One region of the Thermosipho sp. 1074 genome, then DNA from elsewhere that is predicted to be linked to it. Evidence: predicted binding sites of a transcription regulator. Region 1 holds the regulator's gene; each other region holds the start of a gene.
The links. Region 1 encodes HrcA, which represses chaperone genes, less so after heat shock. Its sites were predicted from a motif close to ATTAGCACTCNNANNNTNNGAGTGCTAAT; they were not measured.
Positions count from the first base shown of each region.

Region 1 (7,096 bases):
AAGATATATCCGTTTTAAAGACAAAAGGGCACAAGATTTTTTCAACAAGAGATGGTTATATTCTAGAAAAGAAAAAAGATTTTATCAGAAAGATGATTGCCGTAAAGCATTCTGAGGACGAGATTTACGATGAACTTTTGAAAGTTGTAAAAGCTGGAGGAAAGGTAATAGATGTTATAGTTGAGCATCCTCTTTACGGTGAAATTAATGGTAGGCTTGATATTGCAACACTGGATGACGTTGCAAAGTTTATGGCCCTTATGAAGAGTTCAAATGCAACTCCGCTTTTAAAATTATCCGGAGGTGTTCACATACATACTATAGAAGCTCCAAATAAAGAGGTTATGGAAAAGATATTAGAAGCTTTAAAGGATTATCTTTTGGAGGTGAAAAAGTGAAAATCGATCAAGTCATTGATAGTGTAGTTTCAAAAGAAAAACAAAGAAATCTCTTAATTTTGACTTCTTTAATATGGATAGTAGGCTCTGCTGGTGTTATGGTTATGCCATTTGTCCTTCCGAATTTAATTTCAGAATGGCAACTTTCAAAAACCATGGCAAGTTCTCTTGTTAGTGCAACCTTTTTAGGCATGCTTTTTGGTGCATTGTTGTCCGGTGTGATTTTGGATTACTTTGGCAGAAAGACCGGTACTATTTTTTACTTGTTAATTTCCGTGATTTTTACTGTATTGTTTGGTTTTTCAAAGGGATATTCAATAGCTTATTTATTGAGATTTTTATCTGGTTTTGGATATGGAGGACTTTTGCCTTCGGCGAATACTTATCTTTCTGAATTTACATCGATAAAACTTAGAGGAAGGTATTTAGTATATTTGGAAACCAGTTGGGCAATTGGAAGTATATTAATAGCACTTTTTGCGGTAACTTTTGGAGAAAGATTTGGATGGAGATGGAATTTTTATATTTTTTCATTAGGGTTGTTGATATTAATAGCACTTTTAAAAAATTCTGAAACTCCAAAGTATCTTTTTGAAAAAGATGGTATAAAAGCTTTAAAAGAGAGATATGGTGATGTTCCAGGTAGTATTGAAAGCGTGGAAAAGGTGAAAGTTACTTTTGGTGCTTTGTTTAGAAGTAGATACATTAAACAAACTATTTTGGTTATGATATCTTGGTTTGTCGTAAGCTTTGTGTATTACGCACTTTTTTCATGGGCACCTAGGGTTTTTGTGGAAAACCTTTCAATTACCATAACTAAAGCAAAATGGTATACATTTTTTGTATATCTTGCCCAATTGCCTGGGTATCTTTCTGTGGCGTATTTAATAGAAAAATGGGGAAGGAAAAAGACTTTATCCGTGTATTTTATAGGAATGGGACTTTCTTCGTTTTTCCTATTTCTTGCCTCTGGAAATATTACGTTTTTGTTTGTTGTTTTAGTTCTTTCGTTCTTTACTTTAGGAGTCTGGGGATTAGTATATGCGTACACCCCAGAGTTATTTCCCACCTCATTTAGAGGTACTGCAAATGGAGTAGCAGGTGTAATGGCAAGAGTTGCTGGAATAATAGCACCATACTTTACGGGATACTTTGTTGATAAATCCATAGTTGCCGCGCTTTCATATACTGCGATATTTTCAATTATTACAGGTCTATTAGTATTGATTCTTGGTGTGGAAACTAAAGATAAGCCAGTTGGATAATTTTGGGCATCTTATGATGCCCATTTTTTGTTTAATTGACTGTTCAATTTTTTTATGTTATACTATTATCAGACAAAGTATGAGAGTGATAATTCCTCTGATAAAGAGGTGAAAATATGAAAGATTTGTCCGATAGACAAAAGAAAATTCTATATTGTTTAGTTAGAGAGTATGTAAAATCTGGTATTCCAGTAAGTTCCCAAAAAGTTTTAGAAACAACGAATTTAGAGTGGAGTGGGGCAACTGTTAGAAACGACATGAGAAAGTTGGATTATTTAGGATATGTTTTTCAACCCCATACTTCTGCGGGACGTATTCCTACGGACAAGGGGTTGAAGTTTTATGTAAATGAAGTGTTAAAGGTGAGAAAGGAGACAAAAAAGGTAGGTTCTTCGATAGATGTTAGAACGGACTTTCCGATAGGTGATTTGGATAAAGTCATACGAGGTGCTGCAAAGCTTTTATCAAATACTTTAAAGGCCTTTGTTATTATAGAAAAACCTAATCCCATGAATCTCAGAATTAGAAGGATTGTCCTAACTCCAGTTACAAAGACATTTTCCATTGTGAACATTATTACTGAATTGGGACTTACTTCTGTTCTTCCTATACAACATTCCGAAATTTCTAATATATTGGAAATTGAAGAGTTTTTGAATAAAAGTCTTGATGGAATACTTTTGAGTGATTTTAAATTAAAATTAAAAGAAGTGGTTGAAAAGTTTTCATGGGTTGGTGGTAGATTAAAAGAATTTATAGAACTTTCTGAAAGAATTGCGTCTGAAAAATACGATGAATATATTATTGAAGGAGTATTTAATCTTGTGAATGCAAAGAAATTTGGTGAAGATAAATTAAGAGAAATTGTAAAAATTTCTACAAATTCTGAATTTTACCCGCAAATTTTTTCACTAGGTGAAGGAATATACGTAGGAAAGGAACATAATATAAGAAATTTTGAGCAATATGCAGTTTTGATAATGCCTTATTTTGTCTTTGAGCGAGAAGTGGGGAGAATTGCCGTAATTTTTGATAAATTTAGTGATTACTCTAAGGTATTTGATAGTGTGGAATATGTGGTAAACAGACTTACTGAATATTTTACTATTGTTGCAAGAAATGTTGAATAATTGGAGGTGATTGAAGTGGAAAAAGAAATGAAAAATGAAATAAAGAATGAAGAAAAGAAAGAAGAAAGGAAAGAAGTGGCAAAAGAGAAAAAAACACCAGAGAAAATTGTGGAAGAACAAAAAGAAAAAATAAAGAAATTAGAGTTACAGTTAAAAGAATTTGAAAATTATGCACGTGTATTAAAATCTCAATTTGAAAATTACAAAAAAGATGTACTCAAAGAAAAAGAACAAATAGCAGTTTCAACGATGGGAAGGATTTTGGAAAGATTTTTGCCAATTTTAGATGATTTTAAAAGATCATTTTCGAATGCAAATGATGAAGAAAGAAATACACAATTTTACAAGGCAATTGAATTGATTTATAAGAATTTATTTAAATTGTTGGAAGGTTTTGGACTTGAAGAAGTTAAAGTAGGTAATAAATTTGATCCATTTGAACATGAAGCAGTAGAAAGAGTTGAAGATGAGGAAAAAGAAGAATATTCTATTGTAGAAGTTGTGGAGGATGGGTATAAGTTTAAAGGAAGGATTTTAAAACCTGCAAAGGTTAAGGTCTCGGTAAAGCCTAGGAGGTGACTTTATGGCAAAAAAAGATTATTATGAAATTCTTGGCGTTTCAAGGAACGCATCCCAAGATGAAATAAGACAAGCGTATAAGAAGCTTATAAAAAAATGGCATCCTGATAGAAATTATGAAAATAAAAAGTTAGCAGAAGAAAAATTTAAGGAAATTCAGGAAGCATATGATGTGCTTTCTGACCCTGAAAAGCGAGCAATGTATGATAGATATGGTTATGTGGGAGATGTGCCACCAAATGCCGGGGGCGGATTTGGTGGATTCGGTGGTTTTGAGGATATTTTTAAAGACTTTGGTGATTTTATAAACAACGATATTTTCAATATTTTCTTTGGTGATCAAAGAACATCTTCAAGAAAGAGAGCAAAAAGACCAAAAAGAGGAGAAGATATAAATATTTCCGTTGATGTGTCTTTTGAGGAGTTGTTTACCGGAATAAGAATACCGCTTGAATATGATAGATACGAGGTTTGTGAACATTGTAATGGTGAAGGAGTTGAGCCTGGTAGTGGTTGGATTACTTGTCCAAAGTGTCATGGGACGGGTACAGTTAGAGAAGAAAGGAGAACATTTTTAGGTGTTATTGTAAACCAATATACGTGTAATCATTGTGGTGGAACAGGAAAAATTCCTGGGGAGAGTTGCCATACTTGTGGTGGAACAGGAAGGATAAAGAAAAGATATAAGGTTGAAGTTAACATTCCAGCTGGTATTGAAAATGGAACTATCTTGAGAATACAAAGAGGAGGGAATGCCGGGTATAATGGAGGAGAATATGGTGATTTGTATGTTCACGTAAGGGTTGTTGGATACTCTGATTTTGAAAGAAAGGGAAATGATTTAATTAAAGAGATTAAAATAGATTATTTGGAAGCAATTTTAGGTACAAAGGTAAAAATTAGAATGCCAAATGGTAAAATAAAAGAGGTAAAAATTCCAGCGGGTGTTCAACATGGACAAGAAATATATGTATATGGTGAAGGATTGCCTGATATGAGAACGGGGAAAAGAGGAGATTTAATTTTGAGGGTTAGAGTTGAGATTCCAAGTAGGGTATCAAGAACTGAAAAAAAGTTATTAAAAGAGATAGCAAAGTTGAGGGGAAAGGATGTTGAAGAGGGTTGAAGAATTTTTAAAGAATTTTTTTAAAGAGTATAGATTTTCAGGAGCTGTTTTGGGGGTAAGTGGGGGAGTTGATTCTGCGGTAGTCCTTGGTTTATTAGTGAGAGTGTTAGAAAAAAGTAGAATAAAATGTTTTATCCTTCCAGAGAGAGATAGTCCAAGAGATTCAATAAAAGATGCAAAGTTTGTTTGTGAGCATTTTAATGTTGATTATGAAGTTAAAAATATAAGTAGAATAGTTAGAAAATTTGGAGTTTATAAATATTATCCACCAGCTTTATTTGTTCCCTTTAAAGTAAAAGAAAGATATGCAAAAAGTAGATGGAATAAGTATAAGAACGAAGGTAATCCGTTTGAATTTGATGTCTTAGGGATAGAAGATGAAGAATTTCTAAAAGGAATAAGTTATTATAGAATAAAGCATAGGGTTAGAATGGTTTATTTGTATAAAGAAGCTGAAAAGAGAAACTATGCAGTGGTTGGTACAACTAACAAGACGGAATTTTTAACAGGTTTGTACGTAAAATGGGGGGATGATTCTACAGATGTTGAACCTTTACTTCATCTTTATAAAACGGAAGTGTACAAGTTGGGGAAAATTTTAAACGTTCCAGAAAGAATCCTTGAAAAACCTGCCTCACCAGATTTGATACCTGGCCTTAGTGATGAAGAAGTCTTTGAATTAGACTATCCCACTTTAGATAGGATCCTAAAGAAAATAGTAGAAAATAAAGACTTATCCGATGAAGATCCAGAAAAAGTAAAAAAAGTAAAGAAATTATATGAGATTGGGAAGTTTAGAAATAAAGTAAGAAATATTAGCATTGAGGGATAATATGAAGGATATAGCCAAGAAGATAATTTTAGAAACATTTGATCAAATAAGTCCAGAAAAGTTGGTTTTGGAAAAGTTAAAAAAGATGAACTTGAAAAAGGTTTATGTACTTTCTATTGGAAAAGCAGCGTGGCGTATGGCGAAAGCTGTATCTGAGTATTTGGATGTAGTATATGGGATTATAATTACAAAGTATGGATATTCATTTGGGGGTATAAAAAACTTCGATATTTTTGAAGCAGGACACCCCATACCGGATGAAAATTCACTAAAGTATACAAAGTTTGCCATTGAAAAATTGAGGAAATTAACGCAAGATGATGTTTTGTTGTTTTTGATTTCAGGAGGAGGTTCTTCTCTTTTTGAATATTTGGAAGAAGGTGTAACACTTGAAGATTTGAGAAACATAACAAATGATTTATTGAGAAAGGGTGCAAATATTGAGGAAATTAATATAATAAGGAAAAAAATTTCTAAGGTAAAGGGCGGAAAATTTCTTTCTTTAATTAATGCAAAGGTTGTACCACTTGTGTTATCGGATGTGTTAGGAGATAAATTAGAATACATTGCTTCTGGACCTGTTTATCCAGATAATAGTACTTTTAATGATGTAAAGAAAATAGTTGAAAAATATAAAATAAACTTGAACGAAAATATATGGAATGTTTTACAAAAGTGTGCAAAAGTCCAAAGAAAAATTTCTCATTACATTGTAGGTAATGTGGATTATGCGTGTAAAAAATTGGAAGAAAGTGCAAAAAAATACGGTTTTAATACATACATATTAACAACACAATTAACTTGTCAGGCAAGAGAAGCGGGAAAGTTTTTGGCAAGTATTGTAAAAAGCGAAAATTCCTTTAAAAAGCCTTATTGTTTAATATTTGGTGGAGAAACTGTGGTAAAGGTAAAGGGAAATGGTCTTGGTGGAAGGAATCAAGAGCTTTCTTTTTCAGCTGCTATCGAAATAGAGGAAATTGATAATGTAGTTATTGCATCTGTAGGTACAGATGGTACAGATGGGCCTACAGATGCAGCAGGTGGTATAGTCGATGGAAATACTGTTAAAATCGTTAGAGAGAAAGGTTTTTTACCAGAGGATTTTTTGGAGAATAATGATACGTATAATGCTTTAAAGATTGCAGGTGATTTGTTTATTAGTGGTCCTACAGGAACAAATCTAAACGATATAGGTTTTATACTTAAGAGGTGAGAATATGAAAGCTATAGTACTAACAAAGATTACTGAGTATTTTAGAAAAAAGATGGAGGATTACAAAGAAATTGAGTGGTTTACTTCAAAGGATATAGCACGTTTAGAAGAAATGGATATAGTAATTGGTGGATTTTTAACAGAAGAGCAGGTATTGAAAGCCAAAAATTTAAAGGTAATCTTTATTCCATGGACTGGTACTGATAAATTACCTTGGAAGGTTATAAAGGAAAGAGGAGTAATTGTATCAAATTCACATGGAAATGGTAAAATGGTTGCAGAAAGAGCTATTGCCCTTTCCCTTGCTTTAATGGGGAGAGTTGTGGAGTACCACAATGATCTTAAAGAGGGGATTTGGCATGGATTTGCCGTGGGATTTAAAGAAGAGGACTATTGGTTTTCATTGCAAAAAAAGAAAGTAGCTATTTTGGGTACAGGGGTAATTGGAAGGCATATTGCAAAACTTTTAAAGGGATTTGATTGTTATATTATAGGTTTTAAAAGCAAATTAGAAGAAATAGAGGGATTTCACAAAATTACAAATAATTTGAAA
Region 1 covers NZ_LBEX01000004.1:19,721-26,816, reverse strand. The annotation lists gene XO08_RS01625 (transcription repressor NadR) at 1-398, shown strand, start outside; gene XO08_RS01620 (MFS transporter) at 395-1,663, shown strand; gene hrcA (heat-inducible transcriptional repressor HrcA) at 1,780-2,793, shown strand; gene XO08_RS01610 (nucleotide exchange factor GrpE) at 2,821-3,372, shown strand; gene dnaJ (molecular chaperone DnaJ) at 3,377-4,498, shown strand; gene nadE (NAD(+) synthase) at 4,482-5,330, shown strand; gene XO08_RS01595 (glycerate kinase) at 5,332-6,543, shown strand; gene XO08_RS01590 (2-hydroxyacid dehydrogenase) at 6,548-7,096, shown strand, end outside.

Region 2 (7,096 bases), on a different contig from region 1:
GGTATAACACAGTTGTAAGAAATATTAGATAAGGAGGATTTGTATGAACGAATTTAATATAATGACAATTGCTGCAACAGGTATGTCAGCTCAAAGATTGAGAATAGATGTTATTACAAATAATCTTGCAAATTCTGAAACTACACGTACAAAAAATGGGGAACCGTACAGAAGAAAGGTTCCGGTCTTTCAAGAATTGGTTAGGAATATTAAAGGTAGGGTGGAAAATGGAGGAGTTATTGTTAAAGAAATATATGAAGATCAATCTCCTTTTAGAATAGTTTACGATCCTGCTCATCCGGATGCTGATGAAAATGGTTATGTGAAATTACCAAATGTTAATGTAGTAAGGGAAATGGTTGATATGATAAATGCTCAACGTGCGTATGAGGCAAATGTTACTGCTTTTAATACCACTAAAGCGATGATTAATAGTGCGCTCCAAATTGGGAGGTGATTTGAATGATAGATAAGGTAAATGGAATAGGAAATTATGGGAATTTAAAACCAAATTCTTTGAAAAAGCAAAATAGTGATTTTACAAGTATATTGAATGATGCTATAAAAAGTGTTAATCAACAGCAAAAAAAGGCAGAACAAATGGCAGACGATTTTGCCACAGGGAAGATAAGTAATATACACGAGGTAATTGTGGAAGCTGAAAAGGCATCAATTTCACTTAGGCTTACTGTTGAGGTAAGAAATAAGATAGTAGATGCGTATAAAGAGATAATGAGGATGCAATTTTAAAAAAGGCTTCGGGAATTCCCGAAGCCTTTTTTTATTCTACCTTTATATCTATAATTTTCTTTTCTTTTTCTACTTTTTTAGGAAGTTCAATTTTTAAAACACCATCGTTAAATTTAGCGCTTATTTTTTCTACATCTACATAATCTGGTAATACAAATGCTCTTTCAAATTGACCTTCGACTCTTTCGATAACTCTGTAGTTCTTGTTTTTATCTTCTCTGTTAAATTTTCTTTCTCCCTTTATTATTAAGGCTCCATCTTCTATTGTTATTTTTACATCATCCTTTTTCATTCCAGGAAGTTCTGCCTCAATTACAACTTCATTTTCCGTTTCATATATGTCCACTTTTGGGAAGTGAATTCTGGAACTTCTTGAAGGTTCCATGAAATCTTCAAATAATCTATCAATTTCCCTTTGAAGTTCTACAAATGGATCAAAGTAACCTCTTCTTGCTAACATAGTTTCACCTCCTTTTTTATTTACTATTTTCTGATTGTTGATTACCATTTTGTTTGTATATATATTCACCTATTTTGTTTTTCTCCCTATCAAGCTCGTCAAACAACATTTTTATTCTTGGTATATCGTTTTTGTTTATAGCATCTCTTAAGTCTTTTACTAAGTTTTCAAGTTTTTGTTTTTCGTCTTGAGGAATCTTATCACCATATTCCTTTAGGGATTTTTCTATGTAGTATGCAAGGTCGTCTGCTTTGTTCTTTAATTCCACTTCTTCTCTTCTTCTTTTATCTTGTTCTTCGAATTTCTTTGCATCCTCTATTATCTTGTTAATATCATTTTCAGAAAGTTTATGTCTTCCAGAGACAACCATAGATTGTTCTTTTCCAGTTCCTAAATCTTTTGCAGAGACATGTACTATACCGTCGCTGTCAATGTCAAAAGTAACTTCAATTTGAGGGACTCCTCTGGGAGCAGGTGGAATTCCAACTAATCTAAAGCTACCAAGCAATATATTATCCGCTGCAATTGGTCTTTCACCTTGATATACTCTAACTTCTACCTCGGTTTGACCATCTTCTGCTGTTGTAAATACTTTACTCTTCTTAATTGGTATTGTTGAATTTCTAGGAATAATTGGCTCAAATAATCCGCCTTTTACTTCAATTCCCAATGTTAATGGAGTGACATCTACTAGGACAATGTCTTTACCTTGTGCACCTTCTTCTCCAGCTAATATTGCCGCTTGAATAGCTGCTCCAACTGCAACAGCTTCATCGGGGTTTACTCCTTTATTCGGTTCTTTTCCAAAAATTTCTTTGATAAAGTTTTGTACCATAGGTACTCTTGTCATTCCGCCAACCAATATTATTTCATCAATATCTTCTGGTCTAAGTTTTGCGTCTGATAAAGCTTGTTCTATAGGTTTTCTCGTCATTTCTACTAGATCTCTAGTAAGAGATTCAAACATCGAACGTGTTAGTCTCATTTCAAGATGCAACGGACCTTCTGCGGTAGCTGTTATGTAAGGAAGACTTATATCTGTTTCTAACTTACTTGAAAGTTCAATTTTTGCTTTTTCAGCTGCATCTCTTAACCTTTGTAATGCTTGTTTGTCTTCTCTAAGGTCAACACCATGTTGTTTTTTGAATTCTTCAGCTAACCAGTCAATTATTTTTTGATCAAAGTCGTCTCCTCCAAGATGGTTATTACCAGATGTTGCGATTACTTGAATAACTCCATCCCCTATTTCAAGGATCGAAACGTCAAATGTACCTCCACCTAAGTCGTATACCAAAACTTTTTCTTCTTTTCCTTTTTTGTCGAGACCATACGCAAGTGCAGCGGCTGTAGGTTCGTTTATTATTCTTAAGACTTCAAACCCAGCTATTTTTCCAGCGTCTTTTGTTGCTTGCCTTTGTGCATCGTTAAAATATGCAGGACATGTGATTACCGCTTTTTTTATTTCGCCACCCAAATATTCTTCAGCATCTCTTTTTAACTTTTTTAATACAAATGCACTAATCTCTTGTGGGGTGTATTCCTTGTCGTTGATTTTTACTTTGTAATCTGTTCCCATTTTCCTTTTAATTGATTTTATAGTCCTATCAGAATTCAAGATTAATTGTCTTTTGGCAGGTTCGCCAACCAATATTTCACCCGATTTACTAAAAGCGACTATTGATGGTGTAGTTCTTGTACCTTCAGCATTTGGAATAACCTCAACATTTGAATCTGGTTTCATCCATGCGATTACACTATTTGTTGTTCCCAAGTCTATACCTACAACGTATTCTTTCTTATTTGCCATTTTTCCACCTCCCAGTTTATATTATATGATATTAGCACTCTATTGTCAAGAGTGATAACACAAAATTCTAAAAAACAGGAAGGCTCATGAATAAACGCCTTCCTGTGTGTTAATTTATTGTTTACTTAAAATTATAGCAAACGTAATTTTTAATTGTTATTGTTGGTTGGGGATAATTTCACTGCTGTGCCATATGCTAATATTTCTGCGGCACCGCTCATTACTGCGGCGCTGGAAAATCTTATTGATACTATTGCATCGGCTCCTAGCTTTTCTGCTTCGTCGATCATCCTTTCTATTGCTTTGTTTCTTGCTTCAGTCATCATTTCTGTATAGGATTTGATTTCACCGCCGGCCAAGGTTTTAAATGCTGCGGCTATATCTTTTCCTAGGTGTTTGGAATGTACTATGTTTCCCATAACGACTCCCAATATTTTTGTTATTTTGTACCCTGGAACTTTTTCCGTGGTAGATATTAACATAATGTTCTCCTCCTTTAATTTTTTATGAATTTTATAATTTCATCAATAACTTTTGCATCAACATGATTTTCGATTAAGTATGCATTTGGTGTTTTTTCACCTGGTATAAATAAATGAGTTAATCCATTAAAGAGTATAATTTTGGTATTGTTAGTTAAGTGTTCTTTGAATATGTTGTAGTCTTTTAAAGTTACTTGATAATCATTTTTTCCAAAAAGTATTAAAGTTTTCACCTTTCCTAAGTATTTTAATGGGTTGTAGCTTCGTAAATCATACCAATATTTTGCTTTTGCGCCTAATACAAATTCGTCATTTGGTATTTTATTTTCTTTAAGCTCTTGTAGTTTCTGTAATACTTCATTATTTGTATTTTGTAGAAACTTTAGTTGATCAGCTATTACATCTTCTAAATTTCTTGCAGGTGGGGCAAGTAATATTAATCCTGAAATATTATCATTTATTGTTGCAATGTATGGGGCTACATATGCACCAAGGCTATGTCCAAGTAGATATATCTCTTTGTAGTTATAATCCTTGAGTAATTTTATTGCTTTTAGAACATCGTTTATTATTTCTTCTTTAATTGTTATATTTTCATTTGCTTGATACAAAGTTCTTTTGTTATATCTTAATACTGCTATATTGTTACTTGACAAGGCATATGCTATATCTTTAAATATTTTGTTTGGTCCAATTGTTTCGTCCATATCTTGTGGCCCTGAACCATGTATTAAAATTACCGCGTATTTTGTGTGCTCTTTTGGAATTGTTAATTTTCCTGGAAGATCACCAACTTTTACGTCTTTTTCCACAAATTTATCACTTTTAACGTACTGTGGTATTTTATATTCTACATTTTGCGCAGGAGAGAAAAACAAGCCATCGATTTTTCCTTCTTTGTTTAGAGTGATAGATATATTTAAATTGCTTTTTTTAAACTTAGATGTGAATATGAAGACTTTATATGGTGGTTTTTCTATTATTTGCAATTTTACTATCTTTTCAAATTTTCCGTATGTTGATGTTATTTGCTGCCATATTTTTTTTATTTTTTCTATTGGAAGATGTTGTTTCATTATATTGGATGATAGATTGTACGCCACTTTGTAGTTTTCATTTACAAGTGCATAAAAATAATTGTAAGCTATTTTTTCAAAATTTGATGAAAATAAAAAAGTTGAGAAGATTACAATAGAAATTATCCATCTTTTCATTTTTACACCTCCTTATTTTCAAATAAGTAATACGAAAAGGATAAAAGTATTGTTCCAATTAAAATTAGTGATGTTGAATATGTAAAGTCTATTGTGGATTCTTTAAAAATTTTGTAGCCAAGAATATATTTATAGGTGTTAAGAAAACTTATGGGTCTTAAAAATCCGAGGGTAGTTGAAATACCTAGTATTGCAAAAGAAGTTAGCAAGGGTTTAACTTGATCGTTAAAAATCACAGAGAACATAAAAGATATGGAATACCAGAAAAATGCACCGATAAAAGAATGTATGAAAAATTTTGTAGTTGTCTCAAAAGAAAGTGTTTTATTTGTGATTATGGAGTAAATATATGGAATGTAAGATAGAACAAAGATTTCTATAGAAAGTACAATAAAGCTGACGATAAACTTGTTGTAAAATATGTTTTTTCTTGATTTTCTTACAAGTAAAAATGAGATTGTTTCATTTTCAAATTCCCTTGAAAATAGTGGAAATGAAAGTATTATACCAATTATAGGAATTATTTGTCCAAAATTTTTCCCAAACCACTGTGATAATATGTAAAAATCCCAATTTTTGAGTTTTTCAACAAAATTATTTCCTACGAATCTTTGTATGACCTCTGAGTTTTTGTTTAGAAGATCTATCACAAAATTTTGAAATGGTGCAATAGAAAAAAAGAGTATTAACATTACAACAAAGGTGAGAATACTTCTAGTTTTCATATCTATCCATTCTTTTTTCATAACTTTTCCCCCTTTACAAGAGCCTCAAATATTATTTCGAAAGTTGCGGATTTTATATTCCCTTTTGCATTTTCTTTCTTGCAAAGGATTATTTTTTCATTTCCTGTTTTTTTGTATAAAAGTCCTTCGATATTTTCGTTAGTAACACATAAAACATATTTTTCTTTGATGTTATCCATGTAATCGTATTCGACAATTTTTCCATTGGACATAATTGCAATTTTGTCTGCAATTTTTTCTACTTCGGAGAGTATGTGACTTGTTAAAAATACAGTTTTTTCTTCAAATGATAGTTTTCTAATGATTTCGATTACTTTTTTTTGCATTAGAGGGTCAAGCCCCCATGTGGGTTCGTCAAAAAAGTATATATCGACGTTTTCAGATAGTACAATTGCAAGATATAACAATGTTGTCATTCCATGTGATAATGTTGCAATTTTTTCATTGAGCGGAAGTTGAAATTCATTGACAAAATCCAATGATTTTTCCAATGAAAAGTTTGAAGAAAGTTCTTTGGTTATTTCCAATATTTTTTTTACTGTTAAATATTTATATAATTCTTTTTTTTCGGGAAGATATGTATATGTTCCATTGAGTATGATTTCTCCTTTGTCTTTTTTCCTTAAGTTTAATATGCACTTTAAGGTTGTTGTTTTACCAGCACCGTTGGGACCTAAAAGTGCAAATATTTCGCCTTTGTTTACTTCAAATGAGATATTATCTACCGCTTTTTTTGAACCATATGCTTTTTTTAAATTTTTAACTTTTATCAAGGAAATCACCCCCTCTAATAAATTCACAAATTTCATTTATTGAAATTCCTGCTTTTAGGCATTTTTTTACAATTTCAGATAGTTCTTGTAGTATTTCCATATTGAATTTTTCCAAAGAATCCTTTATTACTATATATCCTTCACCGCGAACTGCTTTAATAACATTTTCGTTGGCTAATTCTCTGTATGCTCTTGCTACAGTGTTTAAATTTACATTTAGATCATTAGCTAATTTCCTTATAGAAGGAAGAAAATCACCGTTTTTTAATCTACCCTTTAAGATTTCAAGCTTTATATTTTCAACAATTTGTTTATATACAGGGATGTGAGATGAAAAATTTATACTAAACCACATATTACACCTCCTACACTGTAATATTATAATATTACAGTATGCATAAGTCAAATAAAAAAATCCAAGTAATCCTTAAAGATTACTTGGATTTATACGATTTTTGAGTGTTACTGTAAATTTTCAATTATAACGGCAGTGCCCATACCTCCACCGATACATAATGTGGCAAGTCCATATCTTAAATTTCTCTTTTTCATTTCGTATAGTAGCGTTACTATTATTCTGTTTCCACTTGCACCTATTGGATGACCAAGAGCTATTGCGCCACCATTTACATTTGTTCTCTCGAGTATCCAGTCTTTACTTACACCAAATTTTTCGCTCCACAATTTTATTACCGCAAGACTTTGTGCTGCAAATGCTTCGTTTAACTCTATTAGTTCTATATCTTCCATCTTTAAATTTGCTTTTTTGAGTACTTTTTCCGTTGCGGGGACAGGGCCAAGTCCCATTTCCATTGGATCCACTCCTGCTTGTGCCCATGCTATTATTCTTGCAAGTGGCTTTAA
Region 2 covers NZ_LBEX01000017.1:48,492-55,587, forward strand. The annotation lists gene flgB (flagellar basal body rod protein FlgB) at 1-32, shown strand, start outside; gene flgC (flagellar basal body rod protein FlgC) at 44-457, shown strand; gene fliE (flagellar hook-basal body complex protein FliE) at 463-750, shown strand; gene XO08_RS06325 (Hsp20/alpha crystallin family protein) at 782-1,210, opposite strand; gene dnaK (molecular chaperone DnaK) at 1,227-3,017, opposite strand; gene XO08_RS06335 (YbjQ family protein) at 3,167-3,499, opposite strand; gene estD (esterase EstD) at 3,514-4,713, opposite strand; gene XO08_RS06345 (ABC transporter permease subunit) at 4,716-5,459, opposite strand; gene XO08_RS06350 (ABC transporter ATP-binding protein) at 5,456-6,268, opposite strand; gene XO08_RS06355 (GntR family transcriptional regulator) at 6,219-6,587, opposite strand; gene XO08_RS06360 (acetyl-CoA C-acetyltransferase) at 6,695-7,096, opposite strand, start outside.
Region 2: dnaK (molecular chaperone DnaK) is a predicted target of HrcA. The motif match lies at 3,048-3,076, and genes of this name have one in related genera.

Region 3 (7,096 bases), on a different contig from region 1:
TTATATTTTGGATTTCCCATAATAACATTTGCAAGTGTAGACTTTCCCGAACCGTTTGGCCCCATTATAGCGTGTAACTCTCCAGTAGAAATCTCAAGATTTACACCATTTAATATCTTTACATCTTCATCTCTAACAGATACGTGTAAATTTTTAACCTCTAATATTTTTTTCATAAGTATATACCTCCTTAATTAGTCTTTCCTAATTAAAGTATAACATATTAATTTTTTTAGGTCAACAAAAAAATAAAGAAACATCAAAAACACCTAAATTATTTAAAAATTTTTTACATTCCATAAAACTTAAAGCAAGGAGGGAATCCGCATGAAACTAACCGGAAAAATTCTTATATTAATAACAACATTAGTTCTAGGAAGTTTTTTAGTATTAACACTTATAACAAATAAAACTGTGAGTAAATCCTTAATTCAAAGTTATGACGAAAAATTAACAGCTGTAGTTAAAAAAACAAATTTTGTCCTTAGTAAATATTTTGAATCAATTCATATAACATCATACAATTTGTCAGTTATGAATTTAGAACCTTTCATACGTATTAAAAAAGTCTATTAATTAAAACAACTTCACATCTAACTTTTTTTATTCCTTTTACAATAACATCTTGAAGTTTAGTACAAATAAAAGTCTCCAAGTAATTGTTGAAAAATTTTTTAAACATCTTTATTCTCACCTTTTATTTGAAGAAATAAAAAAATGGCTTCGGCAAAATACCGAAGCCATTTTATTTGAAAAATCAATAATTTCTTAATTTTCAAAATTCTTATTAATATTCTGGCATTTCTGGTACTGGTGGGTTATTTTTTGGTTCTGGTTTTTCAACTACCAATACTTCTGTTGTCAAGAGCATACCTGCTATAGATGCTGCGTTTTGCAATGCACTTCTTGTAACTTTTGCAGGATCTATAATTCCGCGTTCAAACATATCACAGTATTCGCCATGTAATGCGTCAAATCCATATGCTGGATCATCATTTTCAAGAACTTTGTGAATGATGATTGCACCATCGTAACCTGCATTCTTTGCAATCTGTTTAATAGGAGCAACTAATGCTTCATATACTATTTTTGCACCTATCTTTTCGTCTCCATCAAGTTCATCTACTACTTTTTCAACTGGTTTTCTTGCTCTTAATAAGGTAATTCCTCCACCAGGAACTATACCTTCTTCAACAGCAGCTCTTGTTGCACTTAATGCGTCTTCTATTCTGTGTTTCTTTTCTTTTAATTCTGTTTCTGTTGCAGCTCCTACCTTGATTACTGCTACTCCACCAGCGAGCTTTGCCATTCTTTCTTGTAATGTTTCCTTTTCATATTCTGAAGTTGTTTGTTCAATTTGTGCCTTTATTTGAGCAATTCTTTTCTTAATTTCTTCTTGATCACCATGTCCACCAACTATTATAGTTTCATCTTTCTTAACCCTTACTACGTCTGCTCTACCAAGATCATTTAATGTGAGATCTTCAAGGTTAATTCCAACTTCTTCACTTGCAACAATACCACCGGTAAGAATTGCAATATCTTGAAGCATTGCCTTCCTTCTGTCACCAAATCCAGGTGCTTTTACAGCTACTGTATTCAATGTGCCTTTAAGTTTGTTTAAGACCAATGTTGTTAATGCTTCTCCTTCAACATCTTCAGCAATAATTACTAATGGTTTACCAGTTTGAGCAACCTTTTCAAGGATTGGAATCAATGGCTTAATATTGGAAAGTTTCCTGTCCGTAATGAGAATAAATGGTTCATTGTAAACAACTTCCATCTTCTCAGGGTCTGTAACAAAATATGGAGAGACGTAACCTCTATCAAATTGCATACCTTCTGTAAACTCAACAAATGTTTCAATTGATTTGCTATCTTCAACTGTAATTACTCCATCTTCTCCCACTTTTTCCATTGCCTCTGCAATCAATTTTCCAATTTCTTCACTATTTGCACTAATGGATGCAACATGTGCTATATCATTAGAACTAGACAAGCTCTTTGAAATCTTTTTAATTTCTTCAACTGCTGCTGTAACCGCTTTATCAATACCCCTTTTCACAAGAATTGGATTTGCACCAGCTGTTACATTTTTAATTCCCTCTTTAATCATTGCTTGAGCCAATACAGTAGCTGTTGTTGTACCGTCACCTGCTACATCGTTTGTTTTACTTGCAACCTCTTTAACAAGTTGTGCTCCAAGATTTTCAAATTTATCCTCAAGTTCTATTTCTTTTGCTATTGAAACACCATCATTCGTAATAGTTGGACTTCCCCAAGATTTTTCAATAACTACGTTTCTTCCTTTTGGACCTAATGTAATTTTTACTGCATCTGCAACAGCATCAACACCTCTTTCAAGAGCTCTTCTTGCTTCTTCACTAAATCTTAACATTTTTGCCATTCGTGTCACCTCCTCATTAGTCTTCTATTTTTGCTAAAATATCTTCAACATCGATGATAATGTACTCTTCGTCCTCAATTTTTATTTCTGTTCCGGAATACTTAGAAAAGATTACCTTATCACCAACTACAATATCAACATCCGAATCTTCCAAATTACCCACAGCAACAACCTCTGCTTTCATGGGTTTTTCCTTAGCTGTGTCAGGAAGTACAATTCCTCCTTCTGTTCTTTTCTCCTCTTGAATTGGCTTTATCAAAAGTCTTGAACCAAGTGGTTTAACTTTCATATCCTTACCCCCTTTCAAAATTTTATTGTCACTCTTAAGCGTTGACTGCTAATTTTAGTTTACCAAAAATATCGAAAATGTTAAGCTTTATTTTGGACAAATATAAGAAATTAACAAATATTATTTTTAAATAAGTACATATTTCTTTGTATTTCTCACTTTTACATAACAAAAAAAAAGGAAGGGAGGCATCTAGCCTCCCTTCTGGTGGAGCCGATGGGATTCGAACCCACTGCCTCTACCGTGCCATGGTAGCGCTCTCCCAATTGAGCTACGGCCCCTAACCAAGTATAATTTATCATATTTTAAACATTTAGTCAATATGCTTAATTTTTAAATGAATAGCATTTACCGGACAAACTTTTTCACATTCAAAACACATTAAACATTCCTTGGCAATAATTTTTCTTTTATTATTTTCCAACGTAATTATCGTATTTGTAGGACAAACCTTTTGACACATTCCACAACTTACACATTTTTTCTCATCTATTGTTAATTTTAAAGGTGCTACCTTTCCACCTACAGTTAGTAAAGTACCGTACGGGCACAACTTTTTGTGCCAAAATTCTTCTTCAAAAAACAAGGTAATAAGCGTGGCAAATCCAATAACGTACAACAAAATGTTTAATTTTACTTTTAAAAGCCTTGTTCCAACAAATAACATAATAAAAGCAACAAGCATAACATACCTTAATACATTGATCTTAGGCGCTTTGAATCTTTTTATATTCAATTTCTTATAAATAAAGTTTATAGGCTTAAATATTGTGTTAATTGGGCATATAAAGCCACAATAGAATCTTCCGAAGAAAAGTGATAAAAACAAACTAATTCCAAATATAAAAATCCATTTTAGTAAAATATTATTTTTCAACAACCAAAAAAACAAAACAAAAAATACGATCTCCATAATATACATAAATTTTCTTATTATAAACACCACCTTCTTAATTTTTGATTGCACTTTTTGCATCTCAAGTATTATACCATACTAAAATTCTGTGTTAGAATAGTAATAAGGGGGAGAAAACTTGGATATCTTTTCAAGAATTAAACCTAATGTAAACACAAACGAACTTTCTACAGACACACTTGCGTATATTGGTGATGCAGTGTTTAATTTGTATGTTAAATTACACTATTTTAAAAAAACCTCTGTAAAAAAACTACACAAAAATACACAATCTGTAGTAAACAGAAATTATCAATCAATACTCCTTGACAAAATCCTTCCCAACCTAAGTGACGAAGAATTTTCCTATGTAAAAAGAGGGATTAATAGCAAAGGTGCTGGAAAATACGGTAATGATCCCGCATATCGTAAAAGCACAGGTTTTGAAGTATTAATTGGCTTTCTTTATCTCAAAGATGAAGAAAGACTTTACAAATTACTTTCGGAGGTGTTAGAATGAGCCGCTCAATCATTATCGATGGTTCTGTTATTTACACCAATTACAGTCAAATTATGGGACATAAAAAATTCGAGGCACTTTTAAAAGAATTCATTGAAATTCTCGTCGAAAAAAATAGTCCCCTACTACAAGCCCTTTCCCCTTTTAAATTTGGAGATGAGTATGATACAAAAAGAATAGCTGAATACTTTAATCTTCTTACTATGAGAAATTTAAAAGAATTATCCCATATTTTAAGTTACACTAATCCCGTACAATTGGAAAAATTTATAGAAGCGTTTTATACTTTCTGGCGCTCAAAACACAGATTTATGATTCGTAATGAAAAATATGTAAATGATTACAACAGAAGGGCAAGCGTAGAATATACTATGACAATGGTCGCTGATCAATTTAAGGCTGTTATTAAAAATTTATACCGGCAATTATTATCCAATATAACCAATGAATTTCCCAAAGTTATGAGACAACTTCCAAGTGGAGCTCAAGCAATGTTTTTATACGACTATGTCAAATGTGAAAACTTCAATTTGAACTGGATGGAGAAAATTCCCACAATTTGGGGAGCAATTTTTGACCCACCTGCAATATTCTACACGAAATCCAACAAAAGAAAGGGAATTATACCCGTAGTTGAAAAAAATATAATAGATAAAATTGAGTTATCTTCCAATGAATGGTTTAGAATACCGATATTTGTAGGAAAACTACTATTTTTTAACTTTGTTCACAAAGATTTTCTTGCTCACGGTGCAGGATTGGCAAATCTATTTGAAATTGCCTCCCCGAAAGATATCAAAAACAGAAAACCCGATGGCATAATTATTTTTGGAATTTCACCAGACAAAATACCAGATTACACAGACGAATGGAAAAATGCTGTAGTCTTCAAAGAAAAAAATCTATACGTTGGAGTTATCCCAAATTTAGATGAAAACGATTATTTTGGATATATGAAAAAAACAACACTTACTGTTCACAACCTCATTATGATAGACAATGGAAAACTTCCAATACATGGTTCCATGGCAAAAATTACCCTGAAATCCGGGAAAAGTGCTGTTGCAATGTTCTTAGGAGACAGTGGAGCAGGAAAGAGTGAAACTTTAGAAGCACTAAATAGGTTAGATGAAGTAGCAGATGTAAATATTATCATCGATGATATGGGAAGTCTAAGTATAGAAAACAACAAAGTCGTGGCATATGGAACTGAAACAGGAGCATTTGTAAGACTTGATGACCTTCCACCAGGTTATGCATACCACACTATGGACAGAAGTATATTTATGAATCCAGATAAAATAAATGCAAGAGTCATTGTTCCTTTTAACAATTACAAAGAAATAGTTACACCAACAAAAATCGATTTCTTGTTTTATGCTAACAACTACACAGAAGTTAAAAATAACGAGGAAAGAATAAAATTTTTTGACTCGTATGAAGAAGCACTAAAAGTCTTTTCTGAAGGGAAAAGGATGGCAAAAGGCACAACCGCTGAAATTGGAATCACCACTTCTTATTTTTCAAATCCATTTGGTGCAATTCAGATGCGGGAAAAACATGAAAAGATAGCTGAGAAATTCTTTAAAAAACTATTTGAAACGGAGGTGAAAGTAGGTGAAATAAGGACGATGCTTGGGATAAAAGGATATGAAAAGAAAGGTACTATCCTTGCTGCAAAAGCATTACTAAAATTAATTGAAAAGAAGGGGTGAAATAGTGTTAAGTAAAGATCTGATAAAAGACATTATAGGCACAGTTTTAAAATACGGCGGTGACTTTGCAGAAGTATTTATTGAAAACAAATACGAAAACAGAATAGAACTTGCAGATGGTTTTATTCAAAAAGCAAATACAAATAACATTTCGGGAATAGGTATACGGGGGTTTTTGGGAAATAAAGCTATATACGCATACACAAACATCTTTGAAAGGGACAATCTTTTATCTGTAGCCAAAAGAGTTGGAGAGGCACTTTCCGAAACAAAAGTTTCCAACTTAAAGTTGGACTTTGATGACAAAAAAATAAAAAACAGACATCTAATACATTTTTATCCAATGGAAATTGATAAAACAGAAAAGGCTAAAATAATGAAAACGGCATACCATGCAGCCAAAAATTTCTCGAATTTAATAAAGCAAGTACTTGTTTGGTACTGGGAGTATGATCAAGAAATTTTAGTTGCAAATTCAGAAGGTACCTGGGCAGAAGATAGAAGAATAAAAACAAGGTTAATGATAAACACCGTCGCAGAACATAATGGAAATATGGAGCGTGGATTCTATGGACCAGGGGCTGGTATGGGATTTGAATTTTTTAATACTATCGATGTAGAAGAAGCCGCAAAAAGAGCGGCAAGAATAGCCGTTAGAATGGTAGATGCCGAACCCGCACCAGCTGGGAAAATGCCTGTAGTTATCTCAAATGAATTCGGTGGAGTTATCTTCCACGAAGCGGTAGGACATGCACTTGAAGCAACTTCTGTAGCAAAAGGTGCTTCAGTATTTGCTGGAAAGTTAGGACAAAAAGTTGCGGCAGAATGTGTATCTGCAGTTGATGATGCAACAATTCCAAATGGATGGGGTTCTGCAAATGTGGATGATGAGGGAACAGCAACAAGAAGAAATCTTTTAATCGATAAAGGTATACTTGTTGGATATCTAATAGATAAACTTGGAGCAAGAAGAATGAATATGGAAAGTACCGGTAGTGCTAGAAGACAAGACTATACATTTGCACCTACTTCAAGAATGAGCAACACATTTATACTCCCTGGAAAATACTATCCCGAAGAGATTATAGCTGCTACCGAGTATGGACTTTATGCGAAAACAATGGGAGGAGGCTCTGTAATGCCTGGTACAGGTGAGTTCAACTTTGCTGTAATGGAGGCCTATTTGATAGAAAATGGAAAAATTACAAAACCTGTGAAAGGTGCAACCCTTATTGGAAAAGGCTATGAAATTATACAAAAAATAGATATG
Region 3 covers NZ_LBEX01000003.1:219,328-226,423, forward strand. The annotation lists gene sufC (Fe-S cluster assembly ATPase SufC) at 1-176, opposite strand, end outside; gene XO08_RS01410 (hypothetical protein) at 328-576, shown strand; gene groL (chaperonin GroEL) at 788-2,407, opposite strand; gene groES (co-chaperone GroES) at 2,424-2,696, opposite strand; tRNA gene XO08_RS01425 (tRNA-Ala) at 2,902-2,977, opposite strand; gene XO08_RS09375 (4Fe-4S binding protein) at 3,010-3,381, opposite strand; partial or broken gene XO08_RS09490 (4Fe-4S binding protein) at 3,436-3,672, opposite strand; gene XO08_RS01435 (Mini-ribonuclease 3) at 3,731-4,111, shown strand; gene XO08_RS01440 (phosphoenolpyruvate carboxykinase (ATP)) at 4,108-5,826, shown strand; gene XO08_RS01445 (TldD/PmbA family protein) at 5,831-7,096, shown strand, end outside.
Region 3: groES (co-chaperone GroES) is a predicted target of HrcA. The motif match lies at 2,721-2,749, and genes of this name have one in related genera.